Regions from separate parts of the Methylobacterium sp. J-059 genome, predicted to be linked through region 1. Evidence: predicted binding sites of a transcription regulator. Region 1 holds the regulator's gene; each other region holds the start of a gene.
What was found. The regulator PhoB, encoded in region 1, activates phosphate uptake and scavenging genes when phosphate is short. The targets are predictions, from matches to a motif close to TGTCATNNANCTGTCAT.
Positions count from the first base shown of each region.

Region 2: MKK55_RS17620 (Orn/Lys/Arg decarboxylase N-terminal domain-containing protein) is a predicted target of PhoB. The motif match lies at 8,494-8,510, and genes of this name have one in related genera.
Region 3: phnC (phosphonate ABC transporter ATP-binding protein) is a predicted target of PhoB. The motif match lies at 6,315-6,331, and genes of this name have one in related genera.

Region 1 is NZ_JAKSYA010000112.1:16,238-26,707, forward strand. It holds gene MKK55_RS14580 (glutathione S-transferase) at 1-162, shown strand, start outside; gene modB (molybdate ABC transporter permease subunit) at 234-926, opposite strand; gene MKK55_RS14590 (hypothetical protein) at 1,014-1,217, opposite strand; gene MKK55_RS14595 (50S ribosomal protein L11 methyltransferase) at 1,457-2,407, shown strand; gene MKK55_RS14600 (Rmf/CrpP family protein) at 2,438-2,623, shown strand; gene MKK55_RS14605 (aminopeptidase P family protein) at 2,687-4,504, shown strand; gene MKK55_RS14610 (protein-disulfide reductase DsbD family protein) at 4,720-6,879, shown strand; gene phoB (phosphate regulon transcriptional regulator PhoB) at 7,088-7,789, opposite strand; gene phoU (phosphate signaling complex protein PhoU) at 7,971-8,684, opposite strand; gene pstB (phosphate ABC transporter ATP-binding protein PstB) at 8,717-9,535, opposite strand; gene pstA (phosphate ABC transporter permease PstA) at 9,567-10,457, opposite strand; gene pstC (phosphate ABC transporter permease subunit PstC) at 10,468-10,470, opposite strand, start outside.
Region 2 is NZ_JAKSYA010000123.1:77,120-87,589, forward strand. It holds gene MKK55_RS17585 (branched-chain amino acid ABC transporter substrate-binding protein) at 1-368, shown strand, start outside; gene MKK55_RS17590 (amino acid ABC transporter substrate-binding protein) at 870-1,766, shown strand; gene MKK55_RS17595 (amino acid ABC transporter permease) at 1,851-2,573, shown strand; gene MKK55_RS17600 (amino acid ABC transporter permease) at 2,573-3,265, shown strand; gene MKK55_RS17605 (amino acid ABC transporter ATP-binding protein) at 3,419-4,147, shown strand; gene MKK55_RS17610 (alkene reductase) at 4,196-5,314, opposite strand; gene MKK55_RS17615 (GNAT family N-acetyltransferase) at 5,449-6,090, opposite strand; gene MKK55_RS17620 (Orn/Lys/Arg decarboxylase N-terminal domain-containing protein) at 6,090-8,447, opposite strand; gene MKK55_RS17625 (DUF1007 family protein) at 8,740-9,408, shown strand; gene MKK55_RS17630 (nickel/cobalt transporter) at 9,399-10,400, shown strand.
Region 3 is NZ_JAKSYA010000171.1:20,989-31,458, reverse strand. It holds gene MKK55_RS26415 (ABC transporter ATP-binding protein) at 1-858, opposite strand, end outside; gene MKK55_RS26410 (8-oxoguanine deaminase) at 858-2,240, opposite strand; gene MKK55_RS26405 (hypothetical protein) at 2,290-3,294, opposite strand; gene MKK55_RS26400 (cysteine hydrolase family protein) at 3,655-4,332, shown strand; gene MKK55_RS26395 (hypothetical protein) at 4,410-4,643, shown strand; gene MKK55_RS26390 (DUF1045 domain-containing protein) at 4,725-5,405, shown strand; gene MKK55_RS26385 (hypothetical protein) at 5,488-6,090, opposite strand; gene phnC (phosphonate ABC transporter ATP-binding protein) at 6,376-7,167, shown strand; gene phnD (phosphonate ABC transporter substrate-binding protein) at 7,210-8,145, shown strand; gene phnE (phosphonate ABC transporter, permease protein PhnE) at 8,171-9,055, shown strand; gene phnE (phosphonate ABC transporter, permease protein PhnE) at 9,052-9,900, shown strand; gene MKK55_RS26360 (NAD(P)/FAD-dependent oxidoreductase) at 9,917-10,470, opposite strand, start outside.

The sequences.
Region 1 (10,470 bases):
GACTTCACCGCCGCCGACATCCAGATGAGCTTTCCCCTCGAAGCCTTTGCCGCACGCGGCACCGGAGCCGGCGCCAAGCTGACCGGCTGGCTCGCCCGCATCCATGCCCGCCCGGCCTACAAGCGGGCGCTGGAGCGCGGTGGGCCGTACGCCTATGCGTGAGGCGCGGCTGTGGGGCTTTCCCCTCCCCCCTCCGCGGGGGAGGGTGCCCCTGGCATGCGACGGGGATTCCATCACCCCGCTCCCAGCTTCCGGCCGATGCGGCGGGCCAGCACCTCCGAGAGCAGCAGCGCGGTCATCGACAGGGCGACCGAGATCAGCGTCAGGCGCAAGGCGCCGGCCTCGCCGCCCGGCACCTGCGTCAAGGTGTAGATCGCCGAAGGCAGCGTCTGGGTCTCGCCGGGAATGTTCGAGACGAAGGTGATGGTGGCGCCGAACTCGCCCATCGCCTTGGCGAAGGCGAGCACCGCGCCGGCGAGGATGCCGGGCAGGCTCAACGGCAGCGTCACCGTGAGGAACACCGCGATCGGCCGGGCGCCCAGCGTCGCGGCCGCCTGCTCGAGCCGGGCGTCCACCGCCTCGATCGACAGGCGCATCGCCCGCACCATCAGCGGGAAGCCCATCACCGCGCAGGCGAGCGCCGCCCCGGTCCAACGGAAGGCGAACACGATGCCCGCCTCGGCGAGCCACGCGCCGACGAGGCCGCGTCGCCCGAGGGTCAGGAGCAGCAGGTAGCCGGTCACGACCGGCGGCAGGATCAGCGGCAGGTGCACGAGGCCGTCGAGGACGGCGCGACCCGGAAACGTGCGCTTGGCGAGCAGCCAGGCCACCAGCAGGCCGGGCCCGAGGCTCGCAAGCGTCGCGACGGCGGCCACCTTCAGGCTCAGTGCCACCGCGGTCCACTCGTCGGGCGTCAGGTCGAGCAAGGATGGCGCGTCCCGTCCGGGCGCCGCGGATCGTCGCGTCCCCTCACGCCGCAGGCTTGGACGCGGACGATGCCGCGCGCAAGCCGCTCAGGCGTCGAACTCGTCTCCGCGGGGCTTCGCGTCCTCGGCGCGGTGCAGCCGGCTCAGCAGTACAAGGAGCTGGCCCGGCAGGGGCGTGTCGAGGGCTTCGGCCCCGAGCAACGTGTCGCGGGCGCGGACCGGTTGGCGACGGCGGCGCGAGACGCCGTTAAGGACGACCGGCCGACGAACGGATGGTCTCGAATTGGTCACGCGGACGCACCCTCGATGGTCGAACGACTCGGACGACGCGGAGAAGTGACCGAAAACGCTGCACGGTAACCCCGGTTCCGGGGGTCCATATGATGAACGGGTAAACAATCTGCCGCATTGCCAGGCGATTTTGCCGCGGTTGCCGACCTCGGCCATCGCGGGACCGGACGGGCCACAACATTTCCGCCGCGGACTGCGCCACACGTCGCGGAACGCGGCCGAGGGTGGTAAGGCCGGCCATGCTCGAAGGCCTGCACCCGAACCGCCCGACCCACGTCCTGCAGCTGATGACCGACGAGCGGTCGGCGCGCACGATGACCGACCTGCTCGGCGAGATGTTCGACCCGACCGAGACGGCGGTCGCCGCCTTCGAGGCGGAGGACGGGGTGACGTGGCGGCTGGAAGCCTACTTCGCCGACGCGCCGGACGAGGATTTCATCCGCGACCTGATCCGCCCCGTGGTCGGCGCGCAGGCGGACGCGGCGGAGTTCCGCACCATCGACCAGAAGGACTGGGTCCGCGCCTCGCTCGAAGGCCTCGTGCCCGTGCGGGCCGGCCGCTTCCGCATCCACGGCTCGCACGACCGCGCCACCGTGCGGCCGAACGAGCTCGCCATTGAGATCGAGGCGGCGCTCGCCTTCGGCACCGGCCATCACGGCACCACGCTCGGCTGCCTCAAGGCGCTGGTCGACGTGCTGAAGCGCGGGCGCCCCGGCCGGGTGCTCGACGTCGGCACCGGCACCGGCATCCTCGCCTTCGCCGCCGCCAAGGCTCTGCGCCGGCCGGTGATCGCCGGCGACCTCGACGGCGAGGCGGTCAGGACCGCCCGCGCCAACGCCCATGCCAACGGCCTCGGGCCGTACCTCAAGCTCTACGAGGCGCCCGGCGTGCGCAACGCCCTGGCCGCGCGGCCGCGCCACTTCGACGTGGTCTTCGCCAACATCCTCGCGCGCCCGCTGCGGCGGCTCGCGCCGACGCTGTCGGCCGTGGTGGCTGAGGGCGGCGTGCTGGTGCTCTCGGGCCTGATCGAGCGCGACGTCGCCGGCGTGCTCTCGGCCTACCGCCACCGCGGCTTCCATCTCGCTTCGAAGGGCACGATCGAGGGCTGGGTCGCCCTGGTGCTCCGCCGCGGCGGGGCGGCGCCGCGGCCGCTCGCCCGTGGCGCGCGCGGCGGTTTCCCGCATCGCTGAACCGAACGCGGGCGCCCGCATTTTCCCGGCATGACCGACACGCCCGCGAAACCGCCCGCCGATCCGATCACCGAAGGCGCCCGCGCCCGCAGCCACGGCCGCCCGAAGGATGCATGCCCCTACCCGGTCGGGTCCGATGCGCGCAGAGCCTGGCTCGAAGGCTACGACGGCACACCCGGCGATCGCGCCGCCGACCCGCCGATGGATGGCGGCTGAGATCGCATCGATACCCGCTGAGGTCGGTTGCCCGCCGACCCGCGCCGGCGATACCCTGGCCGGATGAGCCGCATCCGCTTCCAGACCTTCGACGATTCGAGCCACCGCAAGGCGGCGGAGCGCGTCGCCGCCCTTCGTGCCGCCCTCCGGGAAGCCGGCGTCGACGGCTTCGTCGTGCCGCGGGCCGACGAGCACCAGTCCGAATACGTCCCGGCCAATGCCGAGCGTCTCGCCTGGCTGACCGGGTTCACCGGCTCGGCCGGCACCGCCGTGATCCTGGCGGATGCCGCGGCGCTGTTCGTCGACGGACGCTACACCCTGCAGGCGCCGGAACAGGTCGATCCCGGCGTGGTCGCGATCGTGCCGCTCGCCGAGAGCACCGCCGAGGCCTGGATCGCCCGGACGCTGCGGCGCGGCGCGGTGCTCGGCTACGATCCCTGGCTGCACACGCCCGATGGCGTCGCCCGCCTGGAACGCGCGGCCGCCAAGGCCGGCGCGGAGGTGAAGGCGCTCTCCGAGAACCCGGTGGACGCGGTCTGGGCCGGGCGACCGAAGCCTCCGGCCGGACGCGTCGCCGCCCATCCGCTGGATTTCGCCGGAGAGGCCGCGAGCGAGAAGATCGCGCGCATCCGCGCCGAGCTCGAGACCGGCCAGTGCGATGCGCTGGTGATCTCCGATCCGCACAACCTCGCCTGGGCGTTCAACCTGCGCGGGGCCGACGTCGGCCACACGCCGCTCGCGCTCGGCTACGCCGTCCTGCCGCGCGAGGGCCGGCCGCGGCTCTTCCTCGCCTCCGGCGACGTGACGGCGGAGGCGCGCGACGCGCTCGGACCGATCGCCGACATCGACGGGCGCGACGCGTTCGAGCCGGCGCTCGGCGAGCTCGCGGGCAAGCGCGTGCGCCTCGATGCGGCGACGGGCGCGGTCGCGCTGAAGGAACGCGTCGCGGCGGTGGGCGGCACCGCCGACGTCGGCCCGGACCCGATCACCGCGATGAAGGCGGTGAAGAACCAGGCCGAGATCGCCGGCGCCCGCGCCGCGCACCGGCGCGACGGGGCGAGCGTGGTGCGCTTCCTCGCCTGGCTCGACGGGCAGGACGCGCCGAGCGAGATCGCCGCGGTGGAGGCGCTGGAGGATTTTCGCGCGGCCGGCGGGGATCTGCGCGACGTCTCGTTCCCGACGATCTCCGGCTCCGGGCCGAACGGGGCGATCGTGCATTATCGGGTGACGCGCGCCACCGACCGGAGGGCGGCGCCGGGCGAGCTGTTCCTGATCGATTCGGGTGCCCAGTACCTGGACGGCACCACCGACATCACCCGCACGGTGGCGGTGGGTGCGCCGAGCGCGGAGATGCGCGATCGTTACACCCGCGTGCTGCGCGGCCACGTCGCCATCGGCCGCGCAGTCTTCCCCAAGGGCACCACCGGCGCGCAGATCGACACCCTGGCGCGCCTGCCGCTCTGGGAGGCCGGCCTCGACTTCGACCACGGCACCGGCCACGGCGTCGGCGCCTTCCTGTCGGTGCACGAAGGCCCGCAGCGCATCGCCAAGACCGGGACGGTGGCGCTCGAGCTGGGCATGATCCTCTCCAACGAGCCGGGCTATTACCGGGCGGGCGCCTACGGCATCCGCATCGAGAACCTCGTCCTCGTCGAGCCCCGCACGGTGCCCGGCGGCGAGCGCCCGGTGCTCGGCTTCGAGACCCTGACGCTCGTCCCCTACGATCGCCGCCTGATCGTGCCGGAGATGCTGAGCCCGGACGCGCGCGCCTGGGTCGACGCCTATCACGCCCGCGTCCGCGACGTGTTGTCCGCGGACCTCGACCCGGAGACGCGGGCCTGGCTGGAGCGGGCGACGGCGGCGTTGAGCAGCGGGTCCTAAAGAGTTCGAACGATCGAACCGCGCATCCGCGGGAACATCCAGCCTGACGCGGGTCCCCTCTCCCGCGTGGGGGAGCCGCGTCGCGCTTCGAATGCGCGATCCGGCGGTGCCTCCGTTCCAACCTGTCGCACGCCCACGATTTTACCCTCCGCTGGTTCGGGCCTATGAGGATGGCGGCGTGAAACCGTCGTCGTCGGTCGCGCGATAAGGACCGCATGATCCGCGCAGCCGCCCTCCTCCTGTCCCTGCTCGCGTGGCCGGTTGCGGCCCAGGGCTTCAAGCCGCCGGCCGACCTCGTGCGGGCGAGCCTCGCGGCGGAGCCCGCGGCGGTGGCGGGGGCCACGCCGTTCACCGTCGCCATCCGCATGGCGATGAAGCCGGGCTGGCACGTCTACTGGCGCAATCCCGGCGATTCCGGCCTGCCGCCGGAGGTGATCTGGACCCTGCCGGCGGGCTTCTCGGCCTCGGCGATCCAGTGGCCGGCGCCGCACCGCATCCCGATCGCGACGCTGATGAACTTCGGCTACGAGGGGGAGGCGATCCTGCTCGTGCGGGTCACCCCGCCGCCGAGCCTCGACCCGGCCGCGCCGGTGACGCTGGCGGGCAAGCTCACCTATCTCGTGTGCGAGACGGAGTGCATTCCCGGCTCGGCCGATCTCGCCCTGACGCTGCCGGTCGCGCGCGAGGCCACGGCCGATCCCGGCAACGTCGACCTGTTCGCCCGCGCCCGTGCCGCCCTGCCCAAGCGCGCGCCGTGGCCGGTGCGGCTGTCGAGCCAGGGCGACCGGCTCGCCCTCGACCTCGAGGCTCCGGGCCTCGCCGCGGACACGGTCCGCGCGGTGGCGTTCTTCCCCTATTCCGAGACGGCGATCGACAACGCCGCGCCGCAGCCCTTCACCGTCGACGCTTCGGGCCTCCACCTGACGCTGACCCGCGCGACGCCCGCCGACCCCGCGCCCGAATCGCTGCCCGGCGTGCTGGCGATCGACGAGGACACCGGCGGCGGCCTCGTTCGGCAGGCCTTCGCGCTCGGCGAGGAGGCGGCGCTCGCCGGCGGCGGCGCGATGCCGAGCGCAGCGCCGGCGGCGGCGCGCACCGACCCGGCCGAGGCGCTGACCCTGTGGACCGCGGCCGGCCTCGCGCTGCTCGGCGGCCTGATCCTCAACCTGATGCCCTGCGTCTTCCCGGTGCTGTCGATCAAGGTGCTGAGCCTGGTGAGGCATTCCGGCGAGGCGCCGGCGCGGGTCCGGCTGCACGGGCTCGCCTACACCGCGGGGGTGCTGGCGGCGTTCCTCGCGCTGGCCTCGCTGCTGATCGCCCTGAAGGCCGGCGGCGCCGGGATCGGCTGGGGCTTCCAGCTGCAATCGCCGACCGTGGTGGCGGCTTTGGCCTACCTGCTCTTCGCCATGGGCCTGAGCCTGTCGGGCATGCTTCACCTCGGCGGTCGGCTGTCCGGGCTCGGCGACGGGCTGACCCGGCGGGCCGGGCTCCAGGGCTCGTTCTTCACCGGCGTGCTCGCGACGGTCGTGGCGACGCCGTGCACCGCCCCGTTCATGGGCTCGGCCGTGGGCTTCGCGCTGACGCAATCGACCGCTGCCGGCCTCGTCGTGTTCGCGAGCCTCGGCCTCGGCCTCGCCCTGCCCTTCCTGGCGCTCACCCTGTGGCCGCCGGCGCTGCGCGCCCTGCCCCGGCCCGGCGCGTGGATGGACGTGCTGAAGCAGGCCCTCGCCTTCCCGATCTACGCCACGGTCGCCTGGCTGGTCTGGGTGCTGGCGCAGCAGGTCGGGCCGCAGGGCCTGCTCGCGGCGCTGATCGGGCTGGTGCTGATGGGCTTCGCCGCCTGGGCGTGGGAGCTCGGCCGCGACGCGCGGCCGGTCCGGGCGCAGCTCGCCCGCGGCCTCGCGGTGCTCGCCGTCGCCGGCGTGGCGGGGCTCGCCCTCACCCTCGACCACGACCGCGTCGCACCGGGGGCCCAGGCCCGGGCCGAGGGGATCGAGCCGTTCACGCAGGCCCGCCTCGACGCGCTGCTGGCGAGCGGCCGGCCGGTCTTCGTCGACATGACGGCGGCGTGGTGCATCACCTGCCAGGTCAACGAGCGCACCTCGCTCGGGACGGCGGCGGTCGGCGCGGCGATGCGCGCGCGCGACGTCACGTATCTCAAGGGCGACTGGACCAACCAGAACCCGGAGATCACCCGCCTGCTCGAGCGCCACGGCCGGAGCGGCGTGCCGCTCTACCTGCTCTATGCGGGGGCCGGAGAGCCGACGGTGCTGCCGCAGATCCTCACCGAGGGGACGATGCTGAGCGCGCTGGACGCCGTGAAGGCGACGGGCCGCAGCGCGGGGCTCGACGGCGGGGGGACGAAGGTCCCCTGAAGCTTGGTAAAAATATAATTTTCGTAGGACTGACATCACTTCAGTGTGCGCGACGGCTCCCTCTCCCATGGGGAGAGGGTTGGGGTGAGGGTCGTGACCGACCCGAATGACTCACGCCCCTCATCCTGTCCTTCTCCCCATGGGAGAAGGGACCCACGGCAGGTCGCGGATCGTTGCGGTCGCTTGAGCCGTCCACCGAAAGCCGAACTCAATCCTCGCCCGAGAACGTCTCGTCGAAGGCGTACCCCGAGCCGCGGACGGTGCGGATCGGGTCGGTCTCGCCGGCGCGGTTCAGGGCCTTGCGCAGGCGGCCGACATGCACGTCGACGGTGCGCTCGTCGATGTAGACGTCGTGGCCCCATACGCCGTCGAGGAGCTGCTCGCGGGAATAGACCCGGCCGGGGCTCTGCATCAGGAACTCGAGCAGCTTGAACTCGGTCGGCCCGAGGTGGATCTCGCCGCCGGCCCGGCGCAGGCGATGGCTGTCGCGGTCGAGCTCGATGTCGCCGGCTTCCAGCAGGTTCGCGACGTGGCTGGGCTTGGCGCGCCGCAGCAGCGCGCGGACGCGCGCCAGCAGTTCCGGCACGGAGAACGGCTTGACGATGTAGTCGTCGGCCCCCGTCCCGAGGCCGCGGATGCGGTCGCCCTCCTCGCCGCGGGCGGTGAGCATGATGACCGGCAGGGACATCGTCTCGCGCCGCGCCCGCACCCGGCGGCACAGCTCGATTCCCGAGAGCCCCGGCAGCATCCAGTCCAGCAGGATCAGGTCGGGCACCTGCTCCTGCAGGCGCAGCTCGGCCTCGTCGCCGCGGGCGGCGGAATCGACCTCGAAGCCCTCGGCTTCGAGGTTGTAGCGCAGGAGGGTGGTCAGCGCCTCCTCGTCCTCGACGATCAGGATCCGCGTACGCATGCAGGGCACTCCCGGGCGGACCGCCCGACTTTCTCATCCATCGCCACGGACCTCCCTCCCCCCTGAAGCGGGTCGGGAGAGGGGAGCGCCGTATCCGGAGCGGTCGCTCCCCTCTCCCGACCCCCGCTCACGCGAGGCCCACCCTCCCCCCGCAGAGGAGGAGGGGAGGAGACGGCAGCCCTCAGGCGCCCGGTGCCACCGTCGCGTAGTTCGAGGCGTCGTTCTTCGGGCGGTCGCCCGCGAGGTTCTCGCCGGTGGACAGGTAGTGGATCGTCTCGGCGATGTTGGTGGTGTGGTCGCCGATACGCTCGACGTTCTTGGCGCAGAACAGCAGATGCGTGCAGAACGAGATGTTGCGCGGGTCTTCCATCATGTAGGTCAGTAGCTCGCGGAACAGCGAGTTGTACAGCGCGTCGATCTCGCCGTCCCGCTCCCACACGTTGTGGGCCGCGTTGACGTCGCGGCTGGCATAGGCGTCGAGCACGTCCTTGAGCTGCTCCTGGACGAGGTCGCTCATGTGCTGCACGCCGAGCACGATCTTCTGGGCCTGGGCCTGGTCGCTGATCGCGACGACGCGCTTGGCGATGTTCTTGGCGAGGTCGCCGATGCGCTCGAGGTCGCCCGAGACGCGGATCGCCGAGATCGTCTCGCGAAGGTCGATCGCCATCGGCTGGCGCCGCGCGATGAGCAGCACCGCGCGCTCCTCGATCTCGCGCTGCAGCGTGTCGAGGCGCTTGTCGGCGACGATTACCGCCTGGGCGAGCTGGGTGTCGCGGCGGACGAGCGCGTCGGTCGCCTCGGTCATCATCTTCTCGGCGACGCCGCCCATCTCGGAGATCGAGCGGCGCAGGTCTTCGAGGTCGGTGTCGTAGGACGTGACGATGTGGCCGGGCATGGGCGTGGGTCCTCGAACGATCCGGGTGCGGCTCAGCCGAAGCGGCCGGTGATGTAGTCCTGGGTCTGGCGCACCGTCGGGTTCATGAAGATGCGGTTGGTCGGGCCGACCTCGATGACCTCGCCGAGATACATGAAGGCGGTGAACTGCGAGATGCGGGCCGCCTGCTGCATGTTGTGCGTCACGATGACGATCGTGAACTCGCTGCGCAGCTGCTCGATCAGCTCCTCGATGCGGCCGGTCGAGATCGGGTCGAGGGCCGAGGTCGGCTCGTCGAACAGGATCACCTCCGGGCTCTGGGCCACCGTGCGGGCGATGCACAGGCGCTGCTGCTGGCCGCCGGAGAGGCCCATGCCGGACTGCTTGAGCTTGTCCTTCACCTCGTCCCACAGCGCGGACTTGCGCAGGGCCGATTCGACGCGGCCGTCGAGCTCGGACTTCGGCAGCTTCTCGTAGAGCCGCAGGCCGAAGGCGACGTTGTCGTAGATCGACATCGGGAACGGCGTCGGCTTCTGGAACACCATGCCGATGCGCGAGCGCAGCTCGTTCAGGTCCACGCCGGAATCGAGGATGTTCTGGCCGTCGAGCAGCACCTGCCCCTCGGCGCGCTGCTCCGGGTACAGGCTGTAGATCCGGTTGAAGGTGCGCAGCAGGGTCGACTTCCCGCAGCCCGAGGGGCCGATCAGCGCGGTCACCTGCCGGTCGTGGAAGTCGAGGTTGATGTTCTTCAGGCTGTGGAACTGGCCGTAGTAGAAGTTCAGGGCCTGGGCGCTGATGCGGATCGGCGCGTGCTCGTCGGCCGGGTTGCGGCCGTCGAACCGGGTGGCGTTGATCGCGGGAGCGGCGTTCATCGTCGTGTTCCTCGTGGATGCCGGCGGCGGATCAGCGGGCGCGCTGCGGCTTGATGACGAAGCGGGCGACGACCGAGAGCAGCAGGATCGTCATGGTGATCAGGAGCGCGCCGGCCCAGGCGAGCTGCTGCCAGTTCGGGTAGGGCGAGAGGGCGAACTGGTAGATCATCACCGGCAGGTTCGCGACGCCGCCCATCAGGTCCGGGCTGAACCACGAGTTGTTGTTGAGCGCCGTGAACAGGAGCGGCGCGGTCTCGCCGGCGATGCGGGCCAGCGCGAGGATGATGCCGGTGACGATGCCGGCCGAGGCCGCCCGCCAGGTCACGCTGCGGATCACCGTCGACATCGGGGCGCCGAGCGCCACGCCGGCCTCGCGCAGCGTGCCGGGGACGAGGCGCAGCATGTCCTCGGTGGTGCGCACGATCACAGGGGTCGCGATGATCGCCAGCGCGACGCCGCCGGCCCAGCCGGAATAGGTCCCCATCGGCCGCACCATCAGGGTGTAGACGAACAGGCCGATCAGGATCGAGGGAGCCGAGAGCAGGATGTCGTTGAGGAAGCGGATCACCTCGGCGAGCTTCGAGCCGCGGCCGTACTCGGCGAGGTAGGTGCCGGCCATCAGCCCGATCGGCGTGGCGATGAGGATGCCGATGCCGGTGAGCACGAGGCTGCCGAGGATGGCGTTGGCGATGCCACCGCCTTCCGAGCCGGGGCCGGGGGTCGGCTGGGTGAACAGCAGCGGCGAGAACCCGCGCGCCCCCTCGACGATGAGCATCAGCAGGATCGAGCCGAGGACGAAGGCGCCGAGCACGGTGGCCGTCAGGCAGGCGATCCGCAGCGTGCGGTCGGCGACCCGGCGGCTGCCGCGGATGCGGGCCGGCTTCAGGGCCGGCGCCGGACGGATCGTGTTGGGAGCGTCCATGGCGGGTCCCTCA
Region 2 (10,470 bases), on a different contig from region 1:
AGCTGGTGGCGATCGCCGGGCCGGCGGCGGAGGGCACGCTGACGACGTTCCCGCCGGACGCGCGCAAGAACCCCAACGCCAAGGACGCGCTCGCCGGCTTCAAGGCGAAGGGCATCGATCCGGAAGGCTACACCCTCTACTCGTACGCCGCGGTCCAGGTGCTGGCCAAGGCCATGTCCGAGACCGGGTCGACCGACGGCAAGAAGCTCGCGGACTGGCTGCACCAGGGCAAGCCGGTCGACACCGTCGTCGGCCCGATCGCCTACGACAAGAAGGGCGACATCACGAAGCCCGACTACGTGATGTACCAGTGGAAGAAGAACGCGGCCGGCAACATCGATTACGCCGGCAACGAGCTGACCAAGTAGCGCGTCCTCGCGTCGCCGCGTCCGAGCCGTCCCGCACCACGCGGGGCGGCTCTTTCATGCCCACGCGGCGAGACAGATTGGCGGTTTTCCAGGCATAATTGTCGCCGAACCCCGGATTCCCGGTGCGCCCGCTCACGAAACGTGCACACTGCACCCTGCATGGGCGAAATTGCCCGGCTCCGAGGTTCGGATCGACAACCGGGTGGAACCTGTGAACGCCGACGCGCGACGGCCTCGCTCCATGCGGGCAGACCGCTTACGGACGAAGACCGAAATCGGTCCCGGTCCCGCGACAGTGCGGGACGACCCGGTCCCGATGCTCGCGAGAGTTGTCCCCGCCATATCGGCCAAGCTTGCTTCGCCCGCCCCCGTTCCGGCACCATCATTGCAGAGGCACGGCCAGCGCCGGCCGCTTTCTGCGCGTCCGCCACACGCCGCCATGTTCGTGCGGCTCGTTTCGGGAGTTTCGTTTTGACGCAATCCAAGTTCGATCGTCGCGGGATCGTGGCCGCCCTCGCGCTCGGCGCGGCCGTGGTCTCCGCCGGCGCGCAGGCCCAGGAGCTGACCGGCACGCTGAAGAAGGTGAAGGACACCAACGCCCTCACCATCGGCTACCGTGATTCCTCGGTTCCGTTCTCCTACCTCGACGGCGACCAGAAGCCGGTCGGCTACGCGATGGACATCTGCCTCAAGATCGCCGAGGCGGTGAAGAAGGAGCTCAAGCTCCCGGGCATGGAGGTGAAGCTCAACCCGGTCACCTCCGCGACCCGCATCCCGCTGATCGCCAACGGCACGATCGATCTCGAGTGCGGCTCGACGACGAACAACGCCGACCGCCAGAAGCAGGCGGCATTCACCAACACCCACTTCCTGACGGCGACGCGCTACGTCTCGAAGAAGGACGCCAAGCTGCACACGATCGACGACCTCAAGGGCAAGACCGTGGTCTCGACCTCGGGCACGACGAACATCAAGCAGATCAACGAGGCCAACACCGCCAAGAGCATGGGCCTGACGATCCTGCCCGCCAAGGACCACGCCGAGGCGTTCCTGATGGTCGAGACCGGCCGTGCCGTCGCCTTCGTGATGGACGACGTGCTGCTCGCCTCGCTGGTTGCCGGCTCCAAGACCCCCGACGCCTACGAGATCTCGACGGAAGCCCTGTCGAAGCCCGAGCCCTACGGCATCATGCTGCGCAAGGACGACGCGCCGTTCAAGGCGGTGGCGGATGCCGCGACGAAGGCTTTGTACGAGAGCCCCGAGGGCAAGGCGCTCTACAGCAAGTGGTTCGAGAAGCCGATCCCGCCGCGCAACATCAACCTCAAGCTTCCGATGAGCGAGACGATGGCCAAGCAGTTCAAGAGCCCGAGCGACAGCGCCGACCCGGCCGCCTACTGAGCCTGAGCCGGCGGATCCCGGGCGGCGCTGCCGCCCGGGATCCGCGCCACGGATCGAACGAACGAGAACGGTGAAGCGCGGGCGATGAACTACAACTGGAACTGGAGCATCTTCTTCGAACAATCGCCCGAAGGCACCGGCACCTACGCCGACATGCTGCTCTCGGGCCTGGTCTGGACGATCGCGACCGCGCTCTGCTCCTGGATCATCGCCTTCTTCCTCGGCTCGCTGATCGGCGTGATGCGGACGCTGCCCTCCAAGGGCGCCAATGCCGTCGGCACGGCCTATGTCGAGCTGTTCCGCAACATCCCGCTGCTGGTGCAGATGTTCCTGTGGTACTTCGTGCTTCCGGAGGTGCTGCCGCAGGCGTGGGGCAACGCGCTGAAGCAGCTGCCGAACGCCCCGTTCTACACCGGCGTCGTCTGCCTCGGGTTCTTCACCGCCTCCCGCGTCGCCGAGCAGGTCCGCGCCGGCATCCAGTCGCTGCCCCGGGGCCAGCGCCTCGCCGGCACGGCGATGGGCTTCACGGTCTACCAGACCTATCGCTACGTGCTGCTGCCGAACGCCTACCGGATCATCCTGCCGCCGATGACCTCGGAGTTCCTGAACAACCTCAAGAACACCTCCGTCGCCCTCACCATCGGCCTGCTCGAGCTGACGGCCCGCGCGCGCTCGATGCAGGAATTCTCGTTCCAGGTGTTCGAAGCGTTCACGGCGGCGACCATCCTGTACGTCCTCATCAACCTCGTCGTCATCCTGCTCGCGTCCCTCCTGGAGCGCAGCGTGGCGGTTCCCGGGCAGCGCTGATGTTCTCGAACTTCGATTTCGGCGTCGTCTTCGGATCGCTGCCCTACCTCTTCGGTCAGGGCATGGTCTTCACCGTCACCCTGACCGCGCTCGCCGCCGGCATGGGCGTCATCCTCGGGACCCTGCTGGCGATGGCGCGCCTTTCGGGCGTGCCCGGCCTCAAGCATGTGGCCAAGGTCTATGTCGAGCTGATGCGCTCCCTGCCGCTCGTGCTGGTGATCTTCTGGTTCTACTTTCTGGTCCCCTATATCGGCGCCTACCTCACCGGCGCCTCGCGCCCGATCCAGGTCGGCGCCTTCTCCTCAGCGCTCATCACCTTCACGCTGTTCGAGGCGGCGTACTTCTCCGAGATCATGCGCGCCGGCATCCAGTCGATCCCGAAGGGGCAGACCGGGGCGGCCTACGCGCTGGGCATGACCTACGCGCAGACGATGATCACCGTCGTGCTGCCGCAGGCCTTCCGCAACATGCTGCCGCTGCTGCTGACGCAGACGATCGTGCTCTTCCAGGACACCTCGCTGGTCTACGTGCTGTCGCTGACCGACTTCCTGGGGGCGGCCTCGAAGGTGGCCCAGCGCGACGGGCGCCTGGTCGAGATGTACCTGTTCGCCGCGGTCGTCTACTTCGCCGTGTGCTTCTCGGCCTCGTTCCTGGTGCGCCGGCTGCAGCGCCGCGTCGCCATCATCCGCTGATCGCCGTACAAGGACCGCGTTATGACCTCGACGCCGATGCCGGCCCCCACCGCCAAGACCCCCGTCGCTCCCGGCTCCGTCGCGCCGACGGATGCCGGCCTGCAGTCCGGCCCGCTGTCGAGCCCGCCGCCGAAGCTCGCGACCGGCGCGCCGATGATCGCCATCGACAACGTCAGCAAGTGGTACGGCGACTTTCAGGTGCTGACGAACTGCACCACGCAGGTCGCCAAGGGCGAGGTCGTGGTGGTCTGCGGCCCCTCGGGCTCGGGCAAGTCGACCCTGATCAAGTGCGTCAACGCTCTGGAGCCGATCCAGAAGGGCCAGATCACGGTCAACGACACCAAGGTCGTCGACAAGGCCACCGACCTGCCGAAGCTCCGCTCCCGCGTGGGGATGGTGTTCCAGCACTTTGAGCTGTTTCCGCACCTCTCGATCACCGAGAATCTCACCGTCGCGCAGCGCAAGGTGCTGAAGCGCCCGGCCGAGGAGGCGAAGAAGAAGGGGCTCGACCTGCTCGCCCGCGTCGGCCTGTCGGCGCACGCCAACAAGTATCCCGGTCAGCTCTCCGGCGGTCAGCAGCAGCGCGTGGCGATCGCCCGCGCGCTGGCGATGAACCCGGTGGTGATGCTGTTCGACGAGCCGACCTCGGCACTCGACCCCGAGATGGTCGGCGAGGTGCTCGACGTGATGGTCGAGCTTGCCAAGGAGGGCATGACCATGATGGTGGTGACCCACGAGATGGGCTTTGCCCGCAAGGTCGCCGACCGGGTCATCTTCATGGATCGCGGCGAGATCGTCGAGGACGCCCGCAAGGACGACTTTTTCGGCCAGCCGCGCAGCGAGCGCGCGCAGCAGTTCCTGTCGAAGATCCTGCAGCACTGATCCTCGCGCGCGGCCTGACGCGCCCCGTGAGCGCGCCGGGTCCGAGCGTCAGCGCTTGATCGCCACCGGCCCGTTCATGCCGGGCCAATCCGAGTAGCCGTTGGCACCGCCGCCGTACCAGTACGGCTTCGGCGCCTCGGCGAGAGGGGCGCCGGACGCCAGCCGTCCCACGAGGTCGGGATTGGCGATGTAGGGCCGGCCGAAGCTGAACAGGTCGGCGTGCCCATCCGCGAGCTCCTTCTCGGCCAGCTCCAGCGTGTACTGGTTGTTGCCGACATAGGCCCCTGAGAAGCGCTTCCGCAGGTCGAGGAAGTCGACGCTGTCGGGCACGTCGCGGGTCTGCTGGGTCACGCCCTCGATGGTGTGGATGTAGAGCAGGCCGAACTGCGACAGCGCATCGACGTAGGCGCCGAAGGTCGCGTGCGGATCGCTGTCGAGGGGCGTCTTGCCGGGCTCGGTCGTCGCCGGGGAGAGGCGGATGCCGACGCGGTGACCGCCGCCCCAGACGTCCGTGACCGCCTTCACCACCGCGAGCGGAAACCGCAGCCGGTTCTCGATCGATCCGCCATACGCGTCGGTGCGCGTGTTCGTCGAATCGCGGACGAACTGCTCGAGCAGATAGTTGTTGGCCGAGTGGATCTCGACGCCGTCGAACCCGGCGCGCTTCGCGTTCTCGGCGGCGCGCCGGTAATCCTCGACGATTCCCGGGATCTCGTCGGCCTCCAGGGCGCGCGGCGTCACGTGCGCCTTCATGCCCTCCTCGGTGAAGGCGGTGCCCTCCGGCCGGATCGCCGAGGCCGAGACCGGCGGCCGATGTTCCGGTTGCAGGTCGGGATGCGAGATCCGACCTGTGTGCCAGAGCTGCAGGAAGATGCGGCCGCCGTTGGCGTGCACCGTGCCGACGATCCGGCGCCAGGCCTCGACCTGCGCCTCCGACCAGATCCCCGGCGTGTAGGCGTAGCCGACGGCCTGCGGCGAGATGTTGGTCGCCTCCGAGATGATCAGCCCCGCGGTGGCGCGCTGGCCGTAATAATCGGCGGCGAAATCCGGCGGCACGCCGTCGGTCGAGGAACGGCTCCGGGTCAGCGGCGCCATCACGATGCGGTTGCTGAGGGTGAGGTCGCCGAGGGTGTAGGGCTGCAGCACGGGGCTGTCGGAGCGGGGCATGCCGGGTCCTTTGTCGCAGGCGGTCGCGCGGCTCACGGCGATGGACGGTCCGCCGGGCCGCGAGCGCGGGTGTCCGACAACGTGCCGCGCCGGCGGGAGTTCGCCGCAGCGCACCGGCGGGCGTCGGGCCCCGGCTACTTCCCGGTCCAGTCGTGCCCCGCCACCAGCGCCTCCACCGGCTTCCGCCACGTCGAGGGCTGGTCGTCGGAGCCGGAGCCGAGGGCGCATTGCACCATCACGCTGTCGCTCCAGCGGCCGTACTTGTAGCCGACCGCGGGCAGGTGGCCGACGCGGACGAAGCCGCAGGCCTCGTGCAGGCGCAGCGAAGCCGCGTTCTCGGAATCGATGTAGCCGATCATCTGACGGTAGCCGCCCGCGGCGCAGGCCTCGATCAGCGCCGGCAGCAGGCGCCGGCCGATCCCGGCATGCAGGTGCTCGGGATGCACGTAGATCGAATGCTTGAGCGTGTAGCGGTAGGCCGGCCGCTTCCGGAACGGCACCGCGTAGGCGTAGCCCGCGACCTGGCCGTTCCGGTCGGCGACGAGGTGGGGCAGGCGCTTCTTGCGCATGGTCTTGCGGCGCCGGCGCAGGTCGTCGGGGAGGAGGCGATCCTCCTCGAAGTCGCCGACGTCGCCGACGCCGCGGCGGATGTGGTGCTCGTAGATCGCCACCATCGCTGCGAGGTCCGCGTCCGACGACGGGCGGATGACGATGTCGGCGCAGGACGCGGCCGGCTCTGGGATCGCGAAGTCGCCCGCCGGGCCCGCGTCCTCCATCAGCGCGCCTCGCGCATGACGTAGGTGTGGAAGCGGATCTGCCCGTCCGGCTCGACCTGACGGTACACGCCCTGGATCTCGGCCTCGAAGCCGGGAAACAGGTTTGCGGAGCGCTCGAACATCTTGAAATAGTCCAGCATCGGCTTGGCCCGCTCATCGATCCGCTCGCCGGGCAGCACCGTGCCGATCCCGGGCGGGTAGACCAGAAGCAAGGTCGTCGCCACACGCCCCTCGGCTTCGGCAATCGGGACGAAATCGACGTTGTTGCGGGTCAGCATCTGCGCCGCGGCCTTGGGCGCCATCACCATCTCGGGCAGGTGCTCGGGCTGGAACTGCTTGCGCTGGAGCATCGAGGTGCCGTGCTCGCGGTGGAAGGCGTGGAAGTCGGCGCAAAGGTCGCGAAGCCGCACGCCGCGGTAGCGGTTCGGGCGCCGTCGCACGAACTCCGGCATCGCGTCCTCCAGGAGCACGTTGTCGTCGTGCAGGCGCTTGAAGGCGACGAGGCCCGAGATCAGCGTGCCGGCCTTCGAGGATTCGACGCCGGGGGTCAGCAGGAAGAGCAGCGAGTTCAGGTCGTTCTTCTCGGCGACGATGCGGTTCTCGCGCAGGTACTGCGCGACGATCGGGGCCGGAACGCCGTGGGCGGCATATTCCCCGGTCGCCCGGTCGAAGCCCGGCGTCAGCACCGTCAGCTTGTTCGGGTCGGTCATCGCGTAGCCGGGCGAGGTCTCGGGCCCGACATGGGTGAAGCCGTGCCAGCGCGCGCCGGGGCGCAGCTCCCAGTGCTTGGGGTCCGAGGCGAGCACGTCCGTCGTCAGGCTCTCCCACGGCACGTTGACGCCGTCCGGGCCGGGGGTCACGTCGGGCACGAAGGCGTCGAAGAACCAGCGCCGGTTGGGATCGCCCTCCTTCTCCTCGAACTCGCGGCGGATGGCGCGGACCTTCTTGCGCCACTCGATCCCGAGACGGATCGTGTCGTCCCACAGGATCATGCCCGAGCGGCCCTTCATCATCTGCGCCCCGACGTCGAGCGAGGCGAAGATTGGGTAGAACGGCGAGGTCGAGGCGTGGACGAGGAAGCTCTCGTTGAGGCGGCGGTGCTCGACGCGCCGGGTCTGGCCGCGGATGTGCCCGTCCTTGGTGTGGATCTGCGAGGCCTGGCTGAAGCTCGCGAGCTGCTTGTGGGTCGATTGCGTGGCGATGATGCCCGGTGAGGTCTCGTCGAGCCCCTTCAGGCCCATGGCGAAGCGGCCGACGAAGAGCGGGTGGAACTTCATGAAGCCGGCCCAGGCCTCGTCGAACAGGATGTAGTCGCACAGGTGCCCGATCCGCTCGACGACGCCCTGCGCGTCGAGGATCGTGCCGTCGTAGGTGCACTGCTCGATCACCGCGACGCGGAACGGACGCTCGCGGCGCCACGCCTCCTTGTCCTCGACCAGCGGGTTGCGGCGGATCTTCTCGCGGATGGCGGTCTCGTCCAGGGCCTCGTGGTAGATCGGCCCGATCAGCCCGTAGGCGTTGCGGTCGGTCTCGAGGAAGATCGGGATGCCGCCGGCGAGCATCAGAGCGCCGTGATGGGCGGCCTTGTGGTTGTTGCGATCGAACAGGACGAGGTCGCCCTCCGCGACCAGAGACCCGAGCACGACCTTGTTCGAGGCCGAGGTGCCGTTGAGGACGAAGTAGGTCTTCTCCGCCCCGAAGATCTGCGCCGCCTCCTTCTGCGCCTTCAGCGCCGGCCCCTCGTGGGTCAGGAGGTCGCCGAGGTCGAGGACCGAGTTGTCGAGGTCGTCGCGGAAGATCGCCTCGCCGAGATGCTCGACGAAGATCCGCCCGATCGGCGAGCGGTTGTAGAAGATGCCGCCGTTGTGGCCTGGGCAGGTCCAGAGCTGGTTGCCCTTCTCGGCGTAGTCGACAAGCGCGCCGAAGAACGGCGTCTTCAGGGTCTCGGCGTACTGGGTCACGCGGGAAACGAGGCCACGGGCGATGAATTCCGGCGTCTCCTCCGCCAGGAAGATGTAGCCGTCGATGAAGTCGAGCAGCTCGACCGGGATGTCTTCCAGCCGCTTGCGGCGCACGAGGATGACGATCGGCATCTCGAGGCCGCGCCGCCGCATCATGTCGATCAGCGAGGCCGCCTTGCCGTCGAGGCCGCGCTTGCCCCAGTCGACCACCATGCAGCCGATCGCCGCGTCGGTCTGCACGGCGATCGCCGCGTCCTCGACCCGGCGCGCCCGGATCACCTCGAAGCCGCGCCCCTCGACCGCGGTGACAATCTGCGCGACGCGGACGCCTTCGAGGTCGTCCGGATCGAAGGCCGGCGCGCACATCAGCACGGTGAAGCGGCGGTGAAAGTCCATGGAAAGCCTCTGGCCTGACGGGTCGGCGCCTGCCTGCGACGCCATCATGACGGTTGGATGACGGTGCGGGCGAACGGCGCGGGATCTTGCCGGGGCGGCGGCCGACCTTCGGTCCGCTCGGGTAATACGATCGGCCCGCCATGGCCATGACGACGACGCCTCGGGCCACCCGCTCGAGCGCTCCGCGCATCGGCCGCGTCGCGCTCCGCCTCGCTTTCGCCCCAGCGCCTGCGGACAAGGTGGCCCGCGCTTAACGGATCCTTCACCACAGCGCCGCGAGCGTCCCAAACGCATGAAGCCGACAGCCGCGATCCTTCGTCCTGCCCTGGCCGCCGCATGGCTGGCCTTCGCCGTCGCGCCCGCAGCGGCCCACCCGCACGTCTGGGTGACCGCGAAGGCCGAGATCGGGTACGCGGGCGGCAAGGTGGTCGCGGTGCGCCACGTCTGGACCTTCGACGCCGCCTACACCGCCTTCGTCACCCAGGGGCTCGACGCGAACAAGGACGGCAAGCTGACGCCGGACGAGCTTCAGACCCTCGCCGCCGAGAACACCGGGAATCTCGCCGAGTTCGGCTACTTCACCAAGCTGAAGGTCGGCGGCAAGGAGCAGGCCTTCGCCGACCCGGTCGAGCCGCGGATGGCGATGGAGGGCGACACGCTCACCCTGAGCTTCCGCCTGCCGCTGAAGACGCCGCCCGCGCAGGGGCGCGGCGTGCTCGCGCTCGAGGTCTACGACCCGACCTACTTCGTGTCCTTCGGCCTGTCCGAGGCGCCGGATGCCGCGACGCTCGTCGGCGCACCGAGCGGCTGCGCGGCGACGGTGACGCGGCCGAAGACCCCCGAGCCCAAGACGGCGGAGGCCGGCGCCCCCGGGATGAGCGAGGCGTTCTTCGAGGCGCTGACGGCCGCTTCCGGCTACGGGATGCACTTCGCGAACCGGATCCTCGTCGCATGTCCGTAGGCGCCACGCTCGCCGTCCAGCCCGCAAGCCGCCGGCCGCTGCGGCTGATGCTGGTCGCCGCCGCCGTCGCAGTCGCGGCCCTGATCCTCGCCGGCCTGGTCTGGCTCGCGGCGCCCGGCCTCTCGGCGCCGCCGCCGCGCTCGCCCTTCGGCATCGGCTTCCGCGAGGCCGCGCCGTCGGTGACCGGGCTCGGCGGCTGGCTCCTGGCGATCCAGTCTAGCTTTTCGCGCAGCCTTCAGGCCGCGCTCGCCGCGATCAAGGGCGGCGGCGACTGGATGCCGCTGGTCACGCTCGGCTTCGCCTACGGCATTTCCCACGCCGCCGGCCCCGGGCACGGCAAGGCCGTGATCGCCGGCTACCTGTTCGCCGGCGAGCGGGCCTTGCGTCGCGGCTTCGGCTTGAGCTTCGCCGCCGCGATCCTGCAGGCGCTGGTGGCGATCGCGATCGTCGGGACCGGCCGCCTCGTGCTCGGCGCCACCGCCGCCGGAATGACGCGGGCCGGCAACACCATCGAGATCGTCAGCTTCGCCCTCGTCGCCGCGATCGGGCTGGCGGTGACGTGGCGCAAGGCCGGGCGCCTCGCCGACCTCGGCGCGCCCGCCGCCTGCGGCCCCGAATGCGGCCATGCCCGCCTCGCCGACGCGCGGGCGCTCGAAACGCTCGACACCTGGCGGGAGCGCGCCGGCGTGGTCGCCGCCGCCGGTTCGCGGCCATGCGCCGGAGCGGTGCTGATCCTGGTCTTCGCCGCCGCGCAGAACATGCTGGCTGCAGGCGTCCTCGCGGTCTTCGCCATGGCGCTCGGCACGGCGCTCACCACCGGCGCGCTGGCGAGCCTCGCAGTCTTCGCCAAGGGCGCCGCCCTGCGGATCGCCGGCGGTCGCGGACGCGCGGGCGTCGTGGCGATCGGCGCGCTCGAGCTGCTGGCCGGCGCCTTCGTGCTGGTGCTCGGGCTGGCGATGCTGTCGGGCCTCGCGCTCGACATCGGCGGCTGATCGCCCCTCGCCAACGGCACGCCGCCATGCCACGCTCCGGTCCGGGCAGGGAGCCCGGCACGCGAGGCGC
Region 3 (10,470 bases), on a different contig from region 1:
GGTGAGGCGGATGTCGGCGAGCGCGGTGCCGTGCAGGCCGGGCGCCGGCAGGGACAGGCGATCGAGGACGAGGCGCGGCGGGCCGAGCGCGGCGCCGGCGCGGCCGGTCACCGCGCCGACCTGCGCCCCGACCATCAGGGCCGCGAGCGAGCGGGCGCTCTCCCCCTGCGGATCGCAGGCGCCGACGACGCGCCCGTGGCGCAGGATGGTGGCGCGGGTGCACAGGCGCCGCACCTCGTCGAGCCGGTGCGAGATGTAGAGCAGCGCCCGGCCCTCGTCGCGCAGCCGCTCCAGCACCGAGAACAGCTGCTCCGCCTCGCCCGGCGTCAGCACCGAGGTCGGCTCGTCGAGGATGACGAGGCGCGGGTCCTGCAGCAGGCAGCGCACGATCTCGATGCGCTGGCGCTCCCCGGCCGAGAGCGACCAGACCGGCCGGGCGGGATCGAGGTGCAGGCCGTAGGCCGCCCCGAGCGCGGCGATCCGCTCGGCGAGCGCCCTGCCCGAGAGGGTCTTCGGCATGACAAGGGCGATGTTCTCGGCCACCGTCAGGTTCTCGCAGAGCGAGAAGTGCTGGAACACCATCCCGATGCCGATGGCGCGCGCCGCCTCGGGGTCGGGCAGCTGCACGATGTCGCCCTTGTGGGTGACGACGCCCTCCGTCGGCTCCAGCAGCCCGTAGAGGATCTTCATCAGGGTCGACTTGCCGGCGCCGTTCTCGCCGAGCAGCGCGTGGATCTCGCCGGCGCGGATCTCGAGGTCGACGCCGTCGTTGGCCTTGAAGTCGCCGAAGCGCTTGACGATGCCGTAGGCCCCGTAGAGCGGCGCGGTGCCGGCGGCGGGCGACGGCACGGCCGCCATCAGGCGCCGCCGAGGAGGCTGAGGGCGAGCCGGCCGTGGTCCTCGCGCAGCTTCCGCGTGTCCATGCCGACGGGGTTTCCGTCGACCACCCGCCACCGGCCCGCGACCATCACCCGGTCGGCGCGGTGCGCGCCGCACAGCACGAGCGCGGCCAGCGGATCGTGCGCGCCGGAGAAGCGCAGCGCGTCGAGGGTGAACAGCGCAAGGTCGGCCTCGCGGCCCGGCTCGATCCGGCCGATGTCGTCGCGCCCGAGGCAGCGGGCCGAGCCCTCGGTCGCCCAGCGCAGGGCGTCGAGATGCGTCACCGCTTCGGCGCCGTAGGTCAGGCGGTTGATCATCAGGGCGTGGCGCACGCCCTCCATCAGGTTGGAGCTGTCGTTCGAGGCCGAGCCGTCGACGCCGAGGCCCACCGGCGCGCCCGCCGCCTCCAGCTCGCAGGTGCGGCACTGGCCCGAGGCCAGCGTCATGTTCGAGGTCGGGCAGTGGCAGACGCCGACGCCGGCCTTGCCGAGCCGGCGCACCTCGTCGTCGTTGAAGTGGATGCCGTGCGCGAGCCAGGCCCGCGGGCTCATCCAGCCGACCTCCTCGAGGTAGTCGACCGGCCGCTGGCCGAACATCTCCAGGCAGTAGGCGTCCTCGTCCAGCGTCTCGCCGAGATGGGTGTGGAGCTGGCAGTCGTGGCGGTCGGCGAGCGCCGCGCTCTCGCGCATCAGCCGCTTGGTGACGTTGAAGGGCGAGCACGGCGCCAGCCCGATCCGCACCATCGCGCCGGGCTTCGCGTCGTGGAACAGGTTCAGCACCCGCTCGCTGTCGGCGAGGATGGTGTCGTCGTCCTGCGTCAGGCATTCGGGCGGCAGGCCGCCGTCCTTCTCCGACAGGCTCATCGAGCCGCGGGTGACGAAGGCACGGATGCCGAGGCTGCGCGCCTCGTCGACCTGCACGTCGACGGAATCCTCGAGCCCCTTCGGGTAGAGGTAGTGGTGGTCCCCCGCCGTGGTGCAGCCGGAGAGCAGCAGCTCGGTGTAGGCGAGCCGCGTCGCGAGCCGGAACGCATCGGGGGTGATCTTGTCCCAGACCGTGTAGAGCGCCTTCAGCCACGGGAACAGCGGCTTGTTGATCGCCAGCGGGTGGGCCCGCGTCAGCGTCTGGAAGAAGTGGTGGTGGGTGTTGATCAGCCCGGGGATGACGACGTGGCGCGACGCGTCGAAGGTCTCGTCCACCGGCGCGGCGGGCTGCGCGCCGGCCGCCACGCGCTCGACGATGCGGCTGCCCTCGACCACGATGCCGCCGCCGGCGCCCTCGGCGAGGATCGCCAGCGGATTGCGAATCCACAGGCGCCGGAGCGTTTCGTCCCCTCGGGGCCTGGCGTCGGATCCCGTCATGCCGTCTCCCATCCCGTCACGGTCGTGCGATCGGCGATCCAACCGGCGATCAGAAGATGTGGAACGCGACGCCGGCGAGGAAGCTCTTCTCTTCCGTGCCCTTGAACGTCGCCGTCTCGACGTTGCCGAACTTGTTCAGCCAGTACTGGAAGCCGATGAAGGCGTCGACCTTGTTGGGCTGGTCGTAGATCAGCTTGCCCACGTCGAGCACCAGGTTGGTGCGCGACAGGAATTCGAGGCCGCGCTTCGGGTTGAAGGCGAAGTCGGCCACGTTCTGCACGCCGCGGCCCTTGGGCAGCACGATGTTGTTGAAGCCGGTCAGGCTCAGCGGCAGGTTGGTGAAGGCGAGGGGGAAATTGTAGACCACCTCGAATTCAGGCACCACGTCGAAGCTCTGGTCGCGATCGGGCTGCAGGTTGAAGCCGTTGCGGTTCCACTCCTTGTAGGCGTGGACCGACAGGTTCAGGAACCCGGCCGGCACGTCGAAGGAGAAGTTGAGGCCGCCGACCACGTCGCGCTTCTTCGAGCCGAACGCGTCGTTCTGCGAGTTCGCGTCGAAGCCGAAGGCGAGGGAGATGTCCTTGACGATGCCCGGCAGCGTGAACGCCTTGGAGTTGGTCAGCGCGTTGAGGCTCAGGGTGCCGCGATAGAGGCCGTAGGCTTCGGTGTTGCCGTAATCGGCGAAGAACGGCGCGCCGACGCTGCCGGGCGGGTTCGTGGTGCCGGCCGGGAATTGCGACCCCGACTTGAGGATGTCGAGCGAGAAGAAGTTCGTGCCGTAGGCCCAGGCGTCGGCATGCGAGATGTTGTAGATCTGCTTGGGCGCCTCGCGGCTGACGAACGAGCCGTCGGCCTTCTGGATCTGGACGCCCGGCGACACGGTCGGGAACTGGTAGCGATAGCTGAACTGCGTGTCGGCGAAGAGGAAGAACGGCGCTTCCTTGGCCGGCGCCTCGACGGGCGCCTTGTCCTTCTTCGCGTCGAGATCGGCCGCCGCGCCGTATCCCACCAGACCGAGCGACATGGCCGCTGCAACGAGTCCCCGAGCGATCATGTCTGCCCTCTCCGTGCCGAAAATCCGGTGAGCAGGCAGCAACCGATATGCCAGCGCGTGCCACCTGGGCGAGAGGCGGCGGCCGAGTCATAATTCGGCAACAGGTTTGCCGGCCGAGCGCAGGCGCCCGCTCCGACGGGTGCGGCGGCGGCGACCCTGAAACGCGCGACGCGGCGGCCGGGCTCCCACCTCCGGCGGCGCGTCGTCCGCCGACGAACGCGCCACCGCCCATGACGTCGGCAGCATGCGCACAACATTCGAGCAATGTCGGGCAGTATTTGCGGATGCATTCCGCGCCATCGCCCGACATCGTCGCGTCGTGCGCCGCCGAGCCGGCCGCAGGACGGGAGATTCGCGCCGATGGTGACCGTGGATGCCGAGCCGGGCCCGCTGGCGATCGACCTGGCGACGACGGCGCTGGTGATCATCGACATGCAGCGCGATTTCCTGGAGCCCGGCGGCTTCGGCGAGAGCCTCGGCAACGACGTCTCGCTGCTCGCCGCCGCCGTGCCGCCGGCGCAGGCGCTGCTGGCGGCGGCGCGGCGGGCCGGCCTCCTCGTGGTCCACACCCGCGAAGGGCATCGCCCCGACCTGTCGGACGCGCCCGCCGCCAAGATCGCCCGCGGCACGCCGTCCGCCCGCATCGGCGCGCCCGGGCCGATGGGGCGCATCCTGATCCGCGGCGAGCCCGGCCACGACATCGTCGCCGACCTCGCGCCCGCTCCCGGCGAGCCGGTGGTCGACAAGCCGGGCAAGGGCGCGTTCTACGCCACCGACCTGGCCGAGATCCTGGCCGCGCGCAGCGTCGCCACGCTGCTCGTCTGCGGCGTCACCACCGAGGTCTGCGTCCACACCACCGTGCGCGAGGCCAACGACCGCGGCTACCGCTGCCTCGTGGTGTCGGATGCCTGCGGCTCGTACATCCCGGCCTTCCACGCGGCCGGCCTCGCGATGATCGTGGCGCAGGGCGGCATCTTCGGATGGGTGTCGGATTCGCACCGCGTCGTCGCCGCGATCGCCGCCGGCCGCACCGCGTGATCGACCACGCCCCGAGCCGCCAAGCTTGGCCCGGTTATTGCCCGGCGAGCGCGACTGATGGAGCAGGAGTTCGTTGGATGCGTACGGTCTTGGCAAGCACCCTGTGTCTCGCGTTGCTGACGACGTCGGGCCTCGCGCAATCCTACACCGCGCCCGCGCCGACCGACGTCCCGTCGAGCGGCACGAAGAGCCTCAACAAGGCCGACCGCAAGATCGCCTGCACCCAGGAAGCCGACCGCCGCAACATGCGCGGCCTGAGCCGGCAGCAATATCGCGCCGCCTGCCGCAACCGCCCGATCCCGCGGGGCTGAGCGGCCGCGCCTTGCCGAGCGGGCGATCGGGTTCTATCCGCGCCGGGCCGTGACCGATCCACGCCCGAAGCGAGTGCCCCGGTGGACGCCCCGACACGCTACGCGCTCTACGTCACGCCGGAGCCCGGATCGGCGCTCGCCGCCTTCGGCGAGGCGGTCCTCGGCGATGCGCCCCTGCCCGGATGGGACGCGGCCGCGCGCGCGGCGCTCGCCGCCGTCACCGCGGCGCCGCGGGTCTACGGCTTCCACGCGACGCTGAAGGCGCCGATGCGCCTCGCCGCTGGCCGGACCGAGGGCGACCTCCTCGCCGCCTGCGCGGCGCTGGCGCAGCCCCGCGCGCCCCTGGCGGTCGGGCCCCTCGCGGTGACCCTGCTCGGGGACTTCGTCGCCCTGGTGCCCACCGCGCCGCCGCCCGGGCTCGGCCTGCTCGCGGCCGAGTGCGTCGCCGCCCTCGACCCGTTCCGGGCCGGCCTCACCCCGGCGGAGCGGGCGCGCCGCCAGCCGGAGCGCCTCGACGCGCGCGGCCGCGCGCTCCTCGACCGCTGGGGCTATCCCCACGTCTTCGAGGCCTTCCGCTTCCACATGACCCTGACCGGCCGCCTCGCCGGCGACGCCCGCGAAACCTGGCGCGCCCGCCTCGCGGCGGCCTGCCCGCCGACGTCGCTGACGATCGACGCGATCACGCTGCTGCGCCAGGACGGCGCGGCGCCGTTCCGCCTCCTGCGCCGGATCCCGTTCAGGCCTGCACCGGCCTCGCCTTGAGCACCCTTCATCGGGTGGATGAGCGGTCCCGGCGGCGAAAGGTTTCCCTGCCGCCTGCCTGTCCGAGCATCGGCAAACGGCTTCAGAACGCCCTCAGCCGAAACTTTTGGATCTTGCTGTCGTCCTTGCTCCTTGCCGCCTGCACCTCCCGGTAAAACCCGAGAAAGGACGAGCCCGCGATCAAGCTGATACGGTCGCTTCCCCAGCCGTGACTCGGATCCGACAGCTTCGAACGGATCGACCGGAACTTGCCGGTGTAGGTCTCAGGGGAGGCATCGGTGCCCTCCAAGGTCACGAGGGCTTCGGCTTTCCGATTGGCGAGACGCCCCTCGATGCGCACGTCGGGAGAATAGCCTGGGGCACCCGGTTTCAGATGCGCGAAGAATCGGTTGGCCGACAGCGTGACGGCGGCGTCTCCTTCCACCGTCACCCAGCCCTTCTCGGTCGGCGTTACCCAAGTCCAGTGCCACGGTGCGTCCTCGGCATTCGCCGCGGCGGCGCGGCCGAGCACCAGGGCGGCGGCGAGGAAGCCTCCGATCGACGGGCGCGACAAAGCATCTCTTCCTGAAAAACTTTCAGGGATCGACGTTCGAGGCGATCGCTCCGCCTCCTTCGCATCCGAATCGAATAGCGCGCGTCGCAGGACCGCCGTCAGGGCGCTGGTTCGGAACATCGTGATCGTCATTCGACGGGAACGCGAATCGCGTGCACCGCCAGAGCGGTATATCCGACGACGGCGCCGAGCCAGACTAAAATCCTGCGCGCCGTCCGATCGGGCGCCTTCATCCCTTGGCACCGAAGGCCCATGATCCCGTCTCCGAAGCCGAGCGTCGGCGCGCGGGGCATGGGCTTTGCCGGAACGGCAGGATCGGCGCCCGTTCAGGACGAAACCGCGGGTTGCGGCGCGGCTGTCATCCTATCGTCGCGCGCGACGGGTCTACCGGCGCATCCCTCGCGGCGGACGGCACGCATGCTCATCGTCGATAGCCTCACGCGGCGCTACGGACCGCGCCTCGCGGTCGACCGGATCTCGCTGCGGATCGAGCCGGGCAGCTTCGTCGGGGTGATCGGGCGGTCGGGCGCCGGCAAGTCGACCTTCCTGCGCATGCTCAACCGCCTCGCCGAGCCCTCGGCCGGGCGGATCCTGTTCGACGGGCTCGACGTCACCGCGCTCCGGGGGCGCGACCTGCGCCGCTGGCGCGCCCGCTGCGCCATGGTGTTCCAGCAGTTCAACCTGGTCGGCCGCCTCGACGTGCTGACCAACGTGCTGATGGGGCGCCTCGCCCACGCCCCGAGCTACCGCGCGCTCCTGAAGCTGTGGTCGGCCGAGGACCGGGCGCGGGCGCTCGCGGCGCTCGAGGCGTTCGACATGGCGGGCTTTTCCGCCCACCCCGCCGACCAGCTCTCGGGCGGGCAGCAGCAGCGGGTCGCGATCGCCCGCGCGCTGGTGCAGGAGCCCGACATCATCCTCGCCGACGAGCCGGTGGCCTCGCTGGACCCGCGCAACATCAAGCTGGTGATGGATGCGCTCGCCGACGCCAACCGGCGCCTCGGCATCACCGTGCTGTGCAACCTGCACTCGCTCGACCTCGCCCGCGCCTATTGCGACCGGCTCGTCGGCCTCGCCGACGGCCGCGTGGTGTTCGACGGCGGCGCCTTCGACCTCACCGAGGACGTCGCCAAGCAGCTCTACGGCCTGGAGGCCGGCGAGGTGATGGACCGGGCGCCGAACGCGGTCGAGCCCGCCGCACTCGTCGCCTGACCCCGGACGAACCCCGTGCCACGCCCCTTCCCGGAGATGATGATGCTCGACCGTCGCACCCTCGTCGGCGCCCTCGCGGGCGGCCTGGCCGCGCTCGCCCTGCAGCCCGCCCTGGCTCAGGATTGGAAGGCGACGGTGCCCGAGATCACCCTCGGCGCGATTCCCGTCGAGAACGCCACGGGCACCACCGACCGCTACGCGCCGCTCGCCGCCTACCTCACCAAGGCGCTCGGGGTGCCGGTGAAGCTGCGGGTCGCCAACGACTACGCCGCGGTGATCGAGGGCCAGCGCGCCGGCAACATCCAGATCGCCTTCTACGGCCCGGCCTCGTTCGCCCGCGCGGTGATGACGGGGGTGAAGGTCGACCCGATCGTCAACCAGAAGCACGATAACGGCGCCTCGGGCTACTACTCGGTGCTCTACGTGCGCGCCGACAGCCCGTACCGGACGATCGCGGACCTGAAGGGCAGGAACCTCGCCCTGGTCGACCCGAACTCGACCTCCGGCAACCAGGCCCCGCGCTTCTTCCTCAACAAGAGCGGCCACGACGTCGACGCGCTGTTCGGCAAGACCGTCTACGCCGGCAGCCACGAGAACGCGGTGCTGGCGCTGACCCAGGGCACGGCCGACGCCGCCGCCAACCTGTGGAACTCCGAGACCGATTCCGTCGTCACCCGCATGGCCGCCAAGGGCATGCTGAAGAAGCCCGACGGCACGCCGCTGAGCCCGTCCGACTTCCGCATCGTCTTCAAGTCCGCGTTCCTGCCCGAGGGCCCGTTCGCGATGCTGTCGAGCCTGCCCGCCGACCTGAAGCGCAAGATCGTCGAGGCCTTCGTCGCTTTGCCGACCGCCGACAAGGCCGCCTTCGACCGCCTCTCCGACGGCAAGGACCTCGGCCTCACCCCCGTGACGCTGGAGGATTACCAGCCGATCATCGAGATGCTGAAGTTCAACGACGCGCAGCGCCGCAAGTCCTGATCCCGGGACCGGACGGGTCGCCGCCGTGAGCGGGCGGATCGCGCCGCTGCCGCCCGAGCGGGCGGCGGCCCTGGCCGAGGCCTACGGGCGCGCGGTCGCGTCGACCCGGCGGCGGAGCCTGGCATTCCTCGCGGTCGTCGCCGGGCTGCTGGTCCTGTCGGGCCTGATGGCCGAGGTGCGCCCGCTGGTGCTCGCCGACAACATCGGCAACCTCACCGCCTATCTCGGCCGCATCCTGCCGCACCTGACCCTCGCCGACCTGCGCGGCGACCTCGCCGAATGGTACTGGGGCCTGCCGAAATGGGCGGCGCTCCTCGGCGAGACCCTGCTGATGGCCTATCTCGGCACGCTGCTCGGCGGCGTCGGCGCCTTCCTGCTGTGCTTCGGCGCGGCCGCGAACCTCGCCCGCACCCGCGCCGGCCGCTTCCTGACGCGCCGCGCCCTCGAGGTCCTGCGCACGGTGCCCGAGATCGTGTTCGCCCTGCTCTTCGTCATCGCCTTCGGCCTCGGCCCGATGGTGGGCGTGCTGGCGCTCGCCCTCCACACCACGGGGGCGCTCGGCAAGCTGTTCTCCGAGGTGGTCGAGAACATCGACATGAGGCCGGTCGAGGGGCTGACCGCATCGGGCGCCTCGCGGATCCAGGCGATCCGCTTCGCGGTGCTGCCGCAGGTGCTGTCGAGCTTCGCCTCCTACGGGCTGCTCCGCTTCGAGATCAACGTGCGCGGCGCCGGGGTGATGGGCTTCGTCGGCGCCGGCGGCATCGGCCAGGAGCTGCTGGTGGCGATCCGCAACTTCTACGACGCGGACGTGAGCGCGATCCTCCTGATGATCGTCGCGACGGTGATGGCGATCGACCTCGGCACCGAGCGGCTGCGCCACCACCTCATCGGGGCGGAGGGCGCGCGATGAGCCGGCCGCCGCGTCCCGTGGACGTCGCCGCCCTGCGCCGGCGCCACCCCGACGCGTTCCGGACCGCGTGGGGCGCGCGGCTCGCGACGCTCGCGACCCTGGCCGCCCTCCTCGGGCTCGCGGCGTTCGCGATGGTGCGCCTCGACTTCTCGGCCACCCGCATCGTGTGCGGCCTCGGGCGGCTCGCCGAGTTCTCGCTGATGATGCTGCCGCCCTCGGCCGGCGGCCGCTTCCCCGATTTCCTGCACGCGCTCGGCGAGACCCTGGCCATCGCCTTCCTCGGGACGCTGGCCGCGGCACTGGTCGCCTTCCCGCTGGCGCTGCTCGCGGCCCGGAACGTGGTGCCGAACCCGTTCGCGCATTTCGCGGTACGCCGCGGCCTCGACGTGGTCCGCTCGGTCGACGTGCTGATCTGGGCGCTGGTCTGGATCAACGTCGTTGGGCTCGGCCCCTTCGCCGGCGCGCTGGCCATCGCCTGCTCCGACGTCGGGGCGCTCGGCAAGCTGTTCTCGGAGGCGGTCGAGACCGTCGATCGCCGCGACGGCGAGGGCGTCGCGGCCTCCGGCGGCGGCGCGCTCCACCGCATCCGCTTCGGCCTCGTGCCCGCCGTCCTGCCGGTGCTCGGCAGCCAGGTGCTGTACTTCTTCGAATCGAACACCCGATCGGCGACGATCATCGGCATCGTCGGCGCGGGCGGCATCGGCCAGTACCTGAGCGAGCTGATCCGGGTGCTCGAGCTGCAGCAGGTCGCCTGCCTCGTGCTGATGATCCTCGTCGCCGTGGCGGCGATCGACGCCGTGTCCGGCCGGCTGCGCCGGGCGCTGATCGGCGGGCCGGCGCGGTAGGCCGGGTGCCGCTTCCCTACAGAAAGCGGCCGGGGTCGAACGGCGCCAGCGGGATCTCGGGCGCCTCGCCGCCGACGAGCTGGGCGACGAGGCGCCCGGTGCGCGCCGATCCGACGAGGCCGACATGGCCGTGGCCGAAGGCGTAGACCACGTCCCCGGTGCGGCGGGCGCGGCCGATGCAGGGCCGCCCGTCCGGCATGCTCGGGCGATGGCCGAGCCACATCCGGATCCGCTCGGCCGGCACGGTCGCGGGCAGGTCCGGGAACATGCCGGTCAGGTGGTCGCGCAGGATCTCGGCGCGCTTCCAGTTCGGCGCCGCGTCGAGCCCGGCGAACTCGACCTGGCCCGCCGCGCGCAGGCCGCCGTCCATGGCGTTGACCACCATCTTGGCGTCCGAGGCCATCACCGGGGTGCGCGGCCCCGCCTCGGCGCCGGCGATCATCACGTGGTAGCCGCGCTCGCTCTCCAGCGGCAGCCGGTCGCCGAGGCTCGCGGTCAGCGCGCCCGAGCGGGCGCCGGCGGCGACCACCGCCCGGTCGCACGGGATCGCGCCGGCCTCGGTCTCCACCG